Regions from separate parts of the Clostridium sp. AM42-4 genome, predicted to be linked through region 1. Evidence: predicted binding sites of a transcription regulator. Region 1 holds the regulator's gene; the other holds the start of a gene.
What was found. The regulator LexA, encoded in region 1, represses DNA repair genes until DNA is damaged. The targets are predictions, from matches to a motif close to CNAACANNTGTTNG.
Positions count from the first base shown of each region.

Region 2: the regulator LexA is predicted to act here: its motif matches at 3,457-3,470, upstream of recA (recombinase RecA).

Region 1 covers NZ_QUIK01000008.1:46,937-53,472, forward strand. Annotated here, with positions in the region: gene DW922_RS07945 (hydroxyethylthiazole kinase) at 1-387, opposite strand, end outside; gene thiW (energy coupling factor transporter S component ThiW) at 311-904, opposite strand; TPP riboswitch at 1,355-1,458, opposite strand; gene DW922_RS07955 (MATE family efflux transporter) at 1,598-2,884, opposite strand; gene DW922_RS07960 (RNA methyltransferase) at 2,886-3,737, opposite strand; gene DW922_RS07965 (LysM peptidoglycan-binding domain-containing protein) at 3,812-4,135, opposite strand; gene lexA (transcriptional repressor LexA) at 4,324-4,941, shown strand; gene DW922_RS07980 (hypothetical protein) at 5,497-6,297, shown strand; gene DW922_RS07985 (cytidylate kinase-like family protein) at 6,388-6,536, opposite strand, start outside.
Region 2 covers NZ_QUIK01000001.1:48,303-54,838, reverse strand. Annotated here, with positions in the region: gene serC (3-phosphoserine/phosphohydroxythreonine transaminase) at 1-850, shown strand, start outside; gene DW922_RS00285 (phosphoglycerate dehydrogenase) at 847-2,007, shown strand; gene DW922_RS00280 (S8 family peptidase) at 2,093-2,974, opposite strand; gene recA (recombinase RecA) at 3,524-4,612, shown strand; gene DW922_RS00270 (regulatory protein RecX) at 4,617-5,231, shown strand; gene rny (ribonuclease Y) at 5,346-6,536, shown strand, end outside.

The DNA of each region.
Region 1 (6,536 bases):
AAATACTCCGTTTTCCAGCAATTGCTTCGCGTAATCACGGCGAAGGCTGCTGCAGGTAACCCCGACTAGATCTAACAGTACTGGAATATGGCGCTGGTTTGCTTCTGTAAGCGAAGCTTTCATGGATTCCATCCGTGCATCCGTGATATTTCCAAGATTCAGCATCAGCGCAGAAGAAACCGCCGTGATCTCTCTTACTTCTGCCGGATGCTCTGCCATGATCGGTCTTCCCCCTGCCGCCAGTATGATATTGGCACAGTCATGGATAGAAATCGGATTGGTAATGCAATGGATCAGAGGTGCCGTTTCTTTAATATACCTTCGAATCTCCAGCATGCCCTGCAGCTGCATGGACTGTTTCAGTTTTCTTTCTTCCGTTTCTGTCATAAACCTTTGCTCCCAGACTCTCTTGAAATTTTGCCAGCATTCCGGTCTGGCTCAATGCCTTCAGGAATACATAAGCTGCGATGCCTCCCATGATCGTTGCGGAAATAAACATCGGGGTATAATAGAAGGCGTTCAGACCATCGCGTCCCATAATAAACGCCATGACCGGATAAGATACCAGGGATCCAATGATTCCGGTACCAAAAATTTCACCAAATACTGCACAGATGATTTTTCCCTTCGATGCACGGTAAAATACACCAGATAAAAACGCTCCAAATACCGCACCCGTCAGTGCTAACGGCGGAATGCCCATAAACATCATACGGATCACACCGATCATACAGGCGCAGAGAAGGGAATACCACGGTCCCATAAATACAGAACAGGTAATATTGATCAGATGCGCAGTCGGGCACATTCCCTCAATCCGTAAGATCGGTGAAATTACGACTCCGATTGCTACCATCATAGCTAAAAATACCATGCGAAACGTTTTCATTCTTTGTTTTTCCATTTGTTTGTCCTCCTGTTTTTTCCAGAATCCTGCCGCCAGAGCCAGATTCCAAAGAAACAGGTCAGATAGCGGCAGGTAGTGTACGGTATGACTCACGTTCTGCATCATTATGCGAAATGTGAATAAGACAGTATACTAATTCTTGTTCGGTCGAAGTTTACTTACTTCCTCTCACTCCGAAAACACGGATTCCCATCGCTATATAAACTCCTTCTGCCAGACTGCAGGGCGCTCCCCCTCCAGTCTACTTTTCCTGCAAAATATGATTCTGTTCCTGTTCATGCGTTGCACAAACACACTTTCAGGATTTCCAGCTGACAGAGACGTCTCCCCTGCATCTGGAGCTTTTGCAGTGCATCCGGATACTAGTTTCTATAATCATTATATTTCATAGGACGCACTTTCCTATGAAACAAAAAAATGCGCCTTCAGGAAATTGCCCGAAGACGCACACTTCTATTCCTTGCTTCCCTCCGTTGGCATTACCCAAATCAGGTACGGTCGAAGATCGATCTTCCTCTCAGCCTGTCTCACAGACTCCCGCGCTTTTTCTCTTTTAACGTAAGTAAGCATAACACAGAGACTTGACCCTGTCAACTGTATTGTCGTTATGTTACCGTTGTGTCACCATTGTGTTACTGTTCACAGGTAGGTATTTTCTGAACTGAAAATCCCGTATAGTACAGTTATAGTTTATAGCTTCCGGATACCGTTCAGCGTCAAAAACATGGTTGTTAATTCTGCACATGGAAATGCCATCCATACCCCATTCATGCCAAATACAGCAGAAAGGAGGAAAGCAAACGCAAGGATTGCAACAAACCCACGGGATACAGAAGCTGCAAACGCCCAGCGTGCTGACTCTACGGCACTTAGGATATTGGTTCCGACAATATTAACTCCGGCAAACAAAAAACCGGTAAAATAAATCTTTAATCCCTGTCTTGCAAGAGCTGCCAGCTCTGCACTTTGTTCCTGGTTAAAAATTCCAGCCATCGGTTCTGACCAGAGCTGTACGGTCACAATAAGCAAGCAGGCGACACATAAAGCTGTTTTAATTGCAAGACGGATCACGGTTCTCAGGCTTTCTTTATCGCCAAGTCCATAGAAACGGCTGAGCAGCGGCTGGGAGCCCTGCGCGATTCCATTGAATAATGCAACTGCCACAAGCGAGAAATTTGCAACGACTCCATACGCTGCAACCCCGATATTACCCGAAAGCCGGAGAATGATGGTATTAAATGCCATTGTGATGACACCGGAGGATATTTCCCCTACAAAGGCAGAGATACCAACCTGACAGGAAAAAAGCAGCTTCCGGACAGACAAACGTACCGGCTTGAAGCAGATCGTATTTCTGCTGCTACGGAAATGTCTGAAGCAGATAAGAATACTGATAACCGGTGATAATGCGGTTGCAAGTGCCGCTCCCGGCATAGACATTCCCAAAGGAAACATCAGCACATAGTCAAATACGATATTAAACAGATTGCTTGCAAGTGTTGCATACATTGCGATGGATGGATCTCCATCATTGCGAACAAATGCACTGATAATATGATTCCACATAAAAAACGGGGCAAACATCAGAAATATGCGGGTATACATGATTCCGGTCGATACAATCTGTGCATTGCCTCCAAGAAGGTGGATGATCTGTCCCGGGAAAAAGGCTCCTGCCAAAACAAACAGGACACTGATCACTGCTGCCCATGACAGTGCATGAAAGAAATAGCCTTCCGCTTCTTTCATTCCTTTATTACGCTCAACCGTAAAACGGATTGCAGAGCCGACTCCGATCATTGCGCCTACCGCAAAGATCAGATTGTAAAGGGGTAATACCAGATTCAATGCCGTGATACCATTCGCACCGACAGCCTTAGCAATAAAGAATGTGTCGGCCAGAATGTAAAGGGACATACCGAGCATGCCTAACATATTCTGGGAAACATAGCGGATAAACTGTCTTTTGATATTCATGCTAAGCTTCCCCGCCTTCTGTATGATGGTTTCCAAGCTGCCAGAATGCCACTGCACTGGCAGCAGCTACATTCAGGGAATCTACGCCATGGGACATTGGAATCCGGATGGTGTGATCGCAGTCGGCAATGGTTTCTTTTGCGAGGCCATCGCCCTCGGTTCCAAGAACGATTGCAAGCTTCTCCTCTGCCTGGACACAAGGATCATCAATGCGGACTGAGCGGTCTGTAAGAGCCATGGCAGCTGTTTTAAAGCCCAGATCCCGCAAAAGCTCCATAGCCGGGTGCGGCCAGGCACTGTCGTGCTTAAGTACCGTCCACGGGATCTGGAACACCGTTCCCATGCTGACCCTCACGGATCTTCTGTACAAAGGATCGCTGCAGCCAGAAGTAAGCAAAACTGCATCCATATTCAGCGCTGCCGCCGAACGGAATATAGCTCCCACATTGGTCGGGTTTACTACATTTTCGAGAACAACGATCCGTCTGGCCTTCGCACAGATCTGCTCAATAGATGGCAGTTGTTTGCGGCGCATGGCACAAAGCAGACCGCGTGTCAAAGAGAAACCTGTGATCTGTTTTAAAAGCTCCATGGGAGCTACATAGACTGGGACCTCTCCACATCTGGCCAGTATTTCTGCAGCTGCTCCCTTTAATTCCCGCTCTTCGGCAAGGATGGAGACTGGCTGGTATCCGGCATCCAGAGCACGGCCGATTACGATCGGGCTTTCTGCAATAAAAAGACCAGCCTCTGGTTCATAATAATGGAATAGCTGGTTTTCTGATAAGCTGGAGTATACCTCAAGCTCCGGACTGGAAAGATCTGTTATAGGAACGATATGATCGTGTAACATAGGGAATTTCCTCACTTGGTTATATTGGATAAAAAACAGATTTTATTATAACCAAAGCAGGATTCATATGCAAGCTATTCAGAAAAATACACGACCGTCAGGTATTCACCGGAATGGATCTGTTCGGATTTCAGACCATTCATGCGCTTTAATTCTTCTACATATTCTGCCTTGGTATAAGGACTTCCCTGACAGTATTGGCCTGCAAGGTCCCAGAGGCTGTCTCCCTGGCGGATCTGTACACTTGTGTAATAACGCTTCAGCTCAGGTATTGCCTTTTCTTCTGCCCGCGCATTTAACAGTGTATGTCCCAGAAAACCGGAACAAAATGCCAGGATCATAAGTAAAATAACCGTAAGATTCCGTAAACTGCGCTTCATTGTTCTTTTGCTTCTCATAAGTGATTCCCCCTGTCCGGAATAATTGTGAACGTACGTTTGCTATGTTGCTATTATAGAATCCGAACATGCGTTTGTCAATACGTTTTCGCAAAAATTCCCGAACAAAAGTTTGCTTTTTTGGCTAAGCTGTGCTACTATATCCTTAGAAAGAATTTTTCAGAATACACCCGCAAGGAGGGAACATTATGGCACAGGGTAAAATTACCGCAAAACAACAGGAAATCTTAACATATATCAAAGAATGCATCTTAAAAAAAGGCTATCCGCCTGCAGTACGTGAAATTTGTGAAGCAGTCAACTTAAAGTCCACCTCTTCCGTCCATTCCCACCTGGAATCCCTGGAGGCAAACGGATATATCCGCAAGGACCCGACCAAGCCGCGCGCGATCGAGATCCTGGATGACGAGTTTGCATTAAACCGCCGCGAGGTGGTGCAGGTTCCTATGATCGGCACAGTTGCTGCCGGTGAGCCGATCCTGGCACAGGAACATATTGAAGATTATTTCCCGATCCCGGCCGAAATGCTCCCAAACAAGGATACTTTCATGCTGAAGGTCAAGGGCGAGAGTATGGTCAATGCAGGTATTTTTAATGGGGACCAGGTCATCGTTGAGCAGACCAATACTGCAGAAAACGGGGAAATCGTTGTTGCACTCGTCGACGATTCCGCTACTGTCAAACGTTTTTACAAGGAAGACGGGCATTACCGCCTGCAGCCGGAGAATGACACCATGGAGCCGATCATCGTTGACCATGTGGAAATCCTCGGCAAGGTCATCGGACTTTTCCGTATGATGGCATAAAATACCATAAAAAAAGATACGCCTTAGCACATTTCTGTGACAAGGCGTATTTTTTTATCATATTGTTGCTGAAAACCTCGTCCGGCGACAGCCCGGCAGGGTTGTTTATGCCAGAACCAGGCATCAGAGCGGAACTGTTACCATAGAAAGCAGCGTCGATAACACTACGCATTTTGTTGCAAAGATCTCATCCTTTTGGTACTTTGCCGCAAGGACCGCAGTCGTACCTCTGCCAGGATCGTTCCTACCAGTGCCATAGCCAGAAAGGTATTCGCACCTGCTATATTTTTGATCGTCAGGCTGAAAAAACCTGGAAGCGAGATCTGGAATACCATGACCAACATGCCGAGAACAAAGTTTGGAATGCAAGGCATCGGCCAAAGTTCACCAAATGTTCACCATTTTACGGAAAACTTAATAAAAAATCAATGGCTTTTTCCCTGGCTTTGTAGTAAACTCTTGTTTGTTGGTTCACGAGAGATGATTGTTACTGTTTGCGCAAACGCACAGATAACAGCATAGAACCACAAAGAAAGATCAGAGGAGTGATATATTATGAAAAAGGCATTATTAATTACTGCAATCGCAGCAGTTTCTATCAGTGCAGCAGCTTGCTCCAGCAAAAAAGCAACGGAAACCACAGCAGCACCGGCAGAAACCACAGCAGCAGAAACCACAACCGAGGCTGAGACCGACGAGGATTATACCAGCGGTATCATCACAGCGATCGACGGCGATGTCCTTACCGTAAAAGACGATTACAACGACGAAGAGAAGAAATACGATATTTCCGGCGCAGAGGTTACCAATGAATTCCCGCTTTCCGAGGGTGACTGGGTAGACATCACCTTCCCGGCCGGCAGCACAGACGATCCGGTTCCGGCTATCGCACTCGAGGTTACCTCATCCATGTTAGAGCAGACCACAGATCCAGTTGCAGAAGGTACCATCAAAGACGTTGCTTCTGACAGCATGACCCTGGAGGTAGACGGTGAGGAATATAAGGTTCTGACCGGCAACGCATATGTTGTTGCAAAGGACGGCATCAAGGCTGACGAAACCGTAGAAGTAACCTATCTCGGCGATCTGGACGATGAGCCTCTGGCGATCAAGATCGTTTCCGAAGACCAGAAGGATTCTGATGAGGCTAAGATCAATGCCTTTGTAGGTAAAGTTGCGCAGATCGGTGAAGATGGTGATCATATCGTTCTGGAAGCACAGACCGGTGACTTTTTCACATTCGTTTCTGGCGATACCGATTTCAGCCAGTACGCTGAGGGCGATACCCTTCAGATCCAGTACGATGGCTCCATCAATGACAAAGAGATCCAGATTGTAAAGATCACCAAAAAATAATAGCTTTCATTTAAAAAAATAGGGAAGAACAGGCCCGTGTAAGCTAACAGTAATAGCTCACACGGGCCATATTCATTCTATTATATGCTGTTAAATATCGTAGCCGATCATGCGGATATAATCTTTGATCAGTGCTACCACCTGTTCAAGCTCCAGCTTACTTGCATTGATCGGAAGATCGTAGTTCGTCAGATCCTCCCACTCTTTTCCGGTAAAATACTTGTGGTAAGCCCTGCGCT
Region 2 (6,536 bases), on a different contig from region 1:
GTTCTCCGCCATTCCGCAGAACCTGATGAAAAACGGCGTAGCCGATTATATCATCACCGGTCAGTGGGCGAAGAAGGCATTCAAAGAAGCGCAGAAATACGGAAAGGCAGTGGCTGTTGCATCAAGTGAAGACAAGACCTTCAGCTACATTCCGGACTGCTCTGACTTGCCGATCGACGATGATGCGGACTATGTTTACATCTGCGAGAATAACACGATCTATGGCACCAAATACAAAACTCTGCCGAACACAAAGGGAAAAACGCTGGTGGCTGATATCTCTTCCTGCTTCCTTTCCGAGCCGGTAGATGTAACCAAGTACGGCCTGCTTTACGGCGGAGCCCAGAAAAATGTCGGACCGGCCGGTGTTGTGATCGTGATCATCCGCGAGGACCTGATCACGGAGGATGTCCTTGCCGGAACCCCGACCATCTGCCAGTACAAGGTGCAGGCAGACGCGAAATCCCTTTACAATACCCCGCCATGCTACGGCATCTACATTTGCGGCAAGGTATTTAAGTGGTTAAAGAAGCGCGGCGGCCTGGAGGCAATGAAAGAGTATAACGAGAAAAAGGCAAAGATCCTCTACGATTTCCTGGATCAGAGCAAGCTGTTCCATGGAACGGTTGCCAAGGAAGACCGCTCCTTAATGAATGTTCCGTTCGTTACCGGCGACAAAGATCTGGATGCAGAATTTGTAAAAGAAGCAACGGCAGCAGGATTTGTAAACTTAAAGGGACACAGAACCGTAGGCGGCATGCGTGCCAGCATCTACAATGCCATGCCGATGGAAGGTGTAGAGAAGCTGGTAGAGTTCATGAAAAAGTTTGAGGAGGCGCATCAGGCATGAGAAAGATCCATTGCATCAACGCCATTTCCAAATATGGCACAGACCAGTTTACGCAGGAGTATCAGCTGACCGATGAGGTAAATGAGGCAGAGGGTATTCTGGTCCGCAGCGCATCCCTTCATGAAATGCAGTTTTCTGACTCCCTGCTTGCTATTGCACGTGCAGGCGCAGGTGTGAATAACATTCCGTTAGAGGCCTGTGCACAGGAGGGCATTGTGGTGTTTAATACCCCGGGTGCCAATGCGAACGGCGTAAAAGAGCTGGTATTGGCAGGACTGTTTTTGGCATCTCGTGACATTGTGGGCGGCATCGAGTGGTGCAAAGCCAACAAAGAGGATGCAAACATTGCCAAATCGGCTGAGAAAGCGAAAAAAGCTTTTGCAGGCTGTGAGATCAAGGGCAAAAAGCTGGGCGTGGTCGGTCTTGGCGCGATCGGTGCCGAGGTTGCAAATACAGCGATCGCCCTGGGCATGGAAGTTTACGGCTATGACCCATACATTTCCGTCAATGCGGCATGGCGTCTTTCCCGTGATGTTAAGCACACCACCAGCTTAGACACCATCTGCCAGGAGTGCGATTACATCACCCTGCATGTCCCGGCTGTGGATTCCACAAAAGGCATGATCAATAAAGATGCCCTTGACCAGATGAAAGATGGTGTCGTGATCTTAAACTTTGCCCGTGACATCCTGGTAAATGAGGATGATCTGGCAGAGGCATTGAAGTCAGGCAAAGTCAAAAAATATGTGACCGATTTTGCGAATCCAAAGTCTGTAAATTTGGAGAATACCATTGTGATCCCGCATCTTGGCGCTTCGACTGGGGAGTCCGAGGACAACTGTGCGAAGATGGCTGTTCAGGAGATCATGGATTATCTGGAGAACGGCAACATCCGCAATTCCGTGAACTATCCGGCGTGTGATATGGGTGTGAAGAAGACAGCCTGCCGTCTGGCTGTGCTGCATTTAAACATTCCGAACATGATCGGCCAGATCACCGGAGTGCTGGCTGCCGGAAAGATCAACATTTCCGACATGACCAACAAGAGCCGCGATAAGTTCGCATATACGCTGATGGATCTGGAGCATGTGCCGGATGAGACTATGGTGGAGAAGCTCAATGCCATCGAAGGCGTGTGCAGAGTCAGATTGATCTGATGAAGAAAAACACAGGAATTTCATAGAGACTGCCGGGACAGGGAGGACAGCGCATTAGTGATGTCGGCCTGTTTCCCGTCAGAAATTAGCGAAGAAGGCTGGGGATATCAAGAAGTCCCCAGCCTTGCTGGTTTCTGGGGAGTCCCAGGTCGACTGCCCGCTCCCGGAGAAAGAGCTTTACATCCCGGTTGGACATTTCCGGGTACTGCTCTAAGAGGAGGGCAATAGCACCGGAAACATAAGGGGTAGCCATGCTGGTGCCGCTTTTAACGGCATAACCGCCGCCGGGGCTGCAGCTTTTGATGGCAGCCCCTGGTGCGACAATGTCCGGCTTGCAGATGCAGGCGCGGGTAGGTCCTCTCCCGGAATAATCAGACATGCGGTTTCCCATAACGTTGACTTCCTGGTGATCGTCAGAACAGCCAACCGTGATGACCTTGCGGCTGATGCCGGGGGTAGTGATGGTGCCGCTTTTTGGCCCCATATTACCGGCGGCAACGACCACGGTAAAGCCGGAGTCCCAGGCTTCTTCCACACCGCGGACCAGGGCAGAGTTTTCGTTCATGCTCCGGCCAGAAAAGGAGCCGACCGAAACATTGATGATCCGGATATTGTAGCGTTCCCGCTGCTGCATGATGGTATGGAGCCCGGCAAGCACGTCGGAAACATAGCCGCCGCCCCGTTTGTCCAGTACCTTTACAGGGACCAGGTGGCAGCCCGGGGCGATTCCGCAAAAACGCCCGGCGCTTTCTTTTCCGTTCCCGCCGATGATGCCGCAGACATGGGTGCCGTGTCCGTTGTCATCATAGGGAACTCTGCGACGGCGTACCATATCAAAAAACGCAGCGATGCGCGGCTTAAGGTCTTCATGCGGAAAACACCCGGTATCCAGAACTGCTACGCCGATACCGCGCCCGGTAAGGCCGTCCGGGCTGTGTGCAGGGGAAAATGGGGAGGCTGTACTCATGGGGAACCCCGGCATTCTTTTTACTGTTAGGATATTCTGGAGAGAAGGCAGTTGTGCGGCTGCAGATACAGGATGCAGGCAGGAATTTTCTGAACTGGAAAATCCGCACGATAAAGTCCTGTCTGCGGATTTGGCCGATTTAAGAATATCTTCATAATCTATTTAAACATTATACAAACATTTTCGTAAGGCATATGTTATACTAAAGTCAGAAAAAAGATAAACATCTGAACTCCTTAAAACTTTTTTGAAACGGATATGTAAGAAAAACCTGTGCAACCATCACGGCACAGGCTTTTTTCTTTTTATTTCTCGTGTTCTTTTATTTGACATGTACTTTGCGGCATGCTATAGTGAAAGTGCAGTCCAAATGGGCAGTTCTGCCCCTATTTCTAAAAAATTTTAATTCAAAAATTCCCACCCCGAAGAACAATAATTTGTTGACATTTGAAGCAGTTTATACTATGATTATAACATTGGAAAGAACATCTGTTCGCTGCTGGCGCTGGGCCAGTGGGTACGGTGGTTCTACAGTTGGAGGATTATAACATGAATAAAGACGATAAATTAAAAGCATTGGATGCTGCCATTACACAGATTGAGAAGTCTTACGGAAAAGGTTCTATCATGAAGCTGGGAGATTCCGGTGCAAACATGAACATCGAGACCGTCCCGACCGGTTCCATCAGCCTGGATATCGCACTGGGCCTTGGCGGTGTGCCGAAGGGCCGTGTCATCGAGATCTACGGACCGGAGTCCAGTGGTAAAACAACCGTAGCGCTCCATATGGTAGCTGAGGTGCAGAAGCGCGGCGGTATTGCCGGTTTCATCGACGCTGAGCATGCCTTAGACCCGGTATACGCGAAGAACATCGGTGTGGACATCGACAACCTTTACATTTCCCAGCCGGACAACGGCGAGCAGGCGCTGGAGATTACCGAGACCATGGTCCGCTCCGGTGCAGTAGACATTGTCATCGTGGACTCTGTTGCAGCCCTGGTACCAAAGGCCGAGATCGACGGCGAGATGGGTGATTCTCACGTAGGCCTTCAGGCACGTCTTATGTCCCAGGCCTTAAGAAAACTGACCGGTATCATCAGCAAATCCAACTGCTGCGTTATCTTCATCAACCAGCTTCGTGAGAAGGTCGGTGTTATGTTTGGAAACCCGGAGACTACGACCGGTGGCCGTGCACTGAAGTTCTATTCTTCTGTCCGTATGGATGTGCGCCGTGTAGAGTCCATCAAGCAGGGCGGCGAGGTCATCGGTAACCATGTCCGTGTGAAGGTGGTTAAGAACAAGATCGCTCCGCCATTCAAAGAGGCAGAGTTTGACATCATGTTTGGTCAGGGCATTTCCAAAGAAGGCGATATTCTGGACCTTGCAGCCAAGGACGACATCATCGAGAAGAGTGGTGCATGGTATGCTTATGCTGGAGCCAAGATCGGCCAGGGCCGTGAGAATGCCAAGACCTATTTGCGCACACATCCGGCAGTCTGTGCCGAGGTGGAGAGCAAGGTCCGCGAGAAGCATGGCCTTCCGGCGGACGAGACTGTAGCAGCACTGGCTGCAAATGCAGCAGAGGAAGAAGCACAGGACGCAGAAAATACCGGTGCTGAGCTGACAGACGAGGAGTAATTCCATGAAAGTCTGGACCGTACAGGGCAGGGACATGCCGCAAAACAAAAAAACAGATAAGGCAGATGCAGACATCGTCCAGGCGGAAGAAGGCCAGAAGCTTCACGGGCAGTTCTGGAAGACTGCCAAGGCAAAGAAAAGCAGCCAGTCAGGAAGGTTTGCACGTTCAGAAAAAACAGCCCGGGAGTGCGCACTCGCACTCCTGGAGTTTCGTGACCGCACCGAGAGGGAACTGCGCCAGAAGTTAAAAGAACGGGAATATGGCCCGGAAGAGATCGAGGAGACGGTGCTCTTTTTAAAGGAGTACCGTTATTTAGACGATGAGGCTTATGCAGGGCGGTATATCCGCTCTTGCGCGTCCCGGAAAAGCCGCCGCCAGATCCGGGCAGATTTAGAGCGCAAGGGAGTTTCGCGGGAGGTCATTGACCTCTCTTTCCAGGAGGAGGCGGTGGACGAGGAAAGCCAGATCGAAAAGCTTCTTTTAAAGAAGGGTTATGAGCCGGGAAAGCGCATGGAACCGGCAGATTACCGGAGGCTCATGGGTACTTTGGGACGGCGTGGATTCAGTAGTGAAGCCATCCGCAGGGTCACGGACCGTATGTCTGAAGACGCAGGATAAGGAACGCAACGGACGTGAAGAACTTCCAGAGAGTTATTGACATAATGCACAAAACAGTTTAAAATTGTAGTGTTGTATTGGTGTACAATGAAAACTAAATAAGGAGGTGCTCCTGTGTCAACGATAATAGCAGTTGTAGTTACACTGTGTGTTGTGGCGCCTATTAGCTGGGCTGTTGCGACCGCGCATCGGAAGAATGCTTACGAAAGCAAGATCGGAACCGCGGAAGAAAAAGCCAGGGAAATAATAGATGAAGCGTTAAAGACGGCAGAGACAAAGAAGCGAGAAGCTCTCCTGGAGGCGAAGGAAGAGTCCTTAAAGACTAAGAATGAGCTGGATAAAGAGACAAAGGAAAGAAGAGCTGAACTTCAGCGCTATGAACGACGTGTGCTGAGCAAAGAAGAGAACTTAGACAAAAAAGCAGAGAACATGGAACGGCGGGAAGCCGGACTTGCATCCCGTGAGGAAGCCTTAAACAAGCGTAACAGTGAGGTCGAGGCCCTGTACGAAAAAGGGATACAGGAACTGGAGCGGATTTCCGGTTTAACCTCCGAACAGGCAAAAGAGTATCTGCTCAGATCCGTTGAGGCAGAGGTCAAGCATGACACTGCCAAGATGATCAAAGAGATGGAGAACAAAGCAAAAGAAGAGGCTGACAAAAAGGCAAAGGAGTACGTGGTTACTGCAATCCAGCGATGTGCTGCAGATCATGTGGCTGAAACTACCGTGTCTGTGGTACAGCTTCCGAACGATGAGATGAAGGGCCGCATCATTGGACGTGAGGGACGTAATATCCGTACCCTTGAGACCATGACCGGCGTTGAACTGATCATCGACGATACCCCAGAGGCAGTCGTATTGTCCGGATTTGATCCGGTGCGGCGTGAAGTGGCAAGAATTGCCCTGGAGCGACTGATCGTGGATGGACGTATCCATCCGGCGAGAATCGAAGAAATGGTAGAAAAAGCGCAGCGTGAGGTAGAAGCAAACATGCGCGAGGATGGTGAGGCTGCAGCCCTTGAGGTTGGCATTCACGGAATCCATCCGGAACTGATCAAACTGCTTGGTAAGATGAAATTCAGAACCAGCTACGGTCAGAATGCGTTAAAGCATTCCATTGAGGTTGCACAGCTGGCAGGTCTTCTGGCCGCTGAGGTCGGAGCAGATGTCCGTCTGGCAAAACGTGCTGGTTTGTTACATGACATTGGAAAATCCATTGACCATGAAGTGGAGGGCTCCCATGTACAGCTTGGTGCAGATCTTTGCAGAAAATACAAAGAGTCTGCTACCGTTATTAACGCAGTA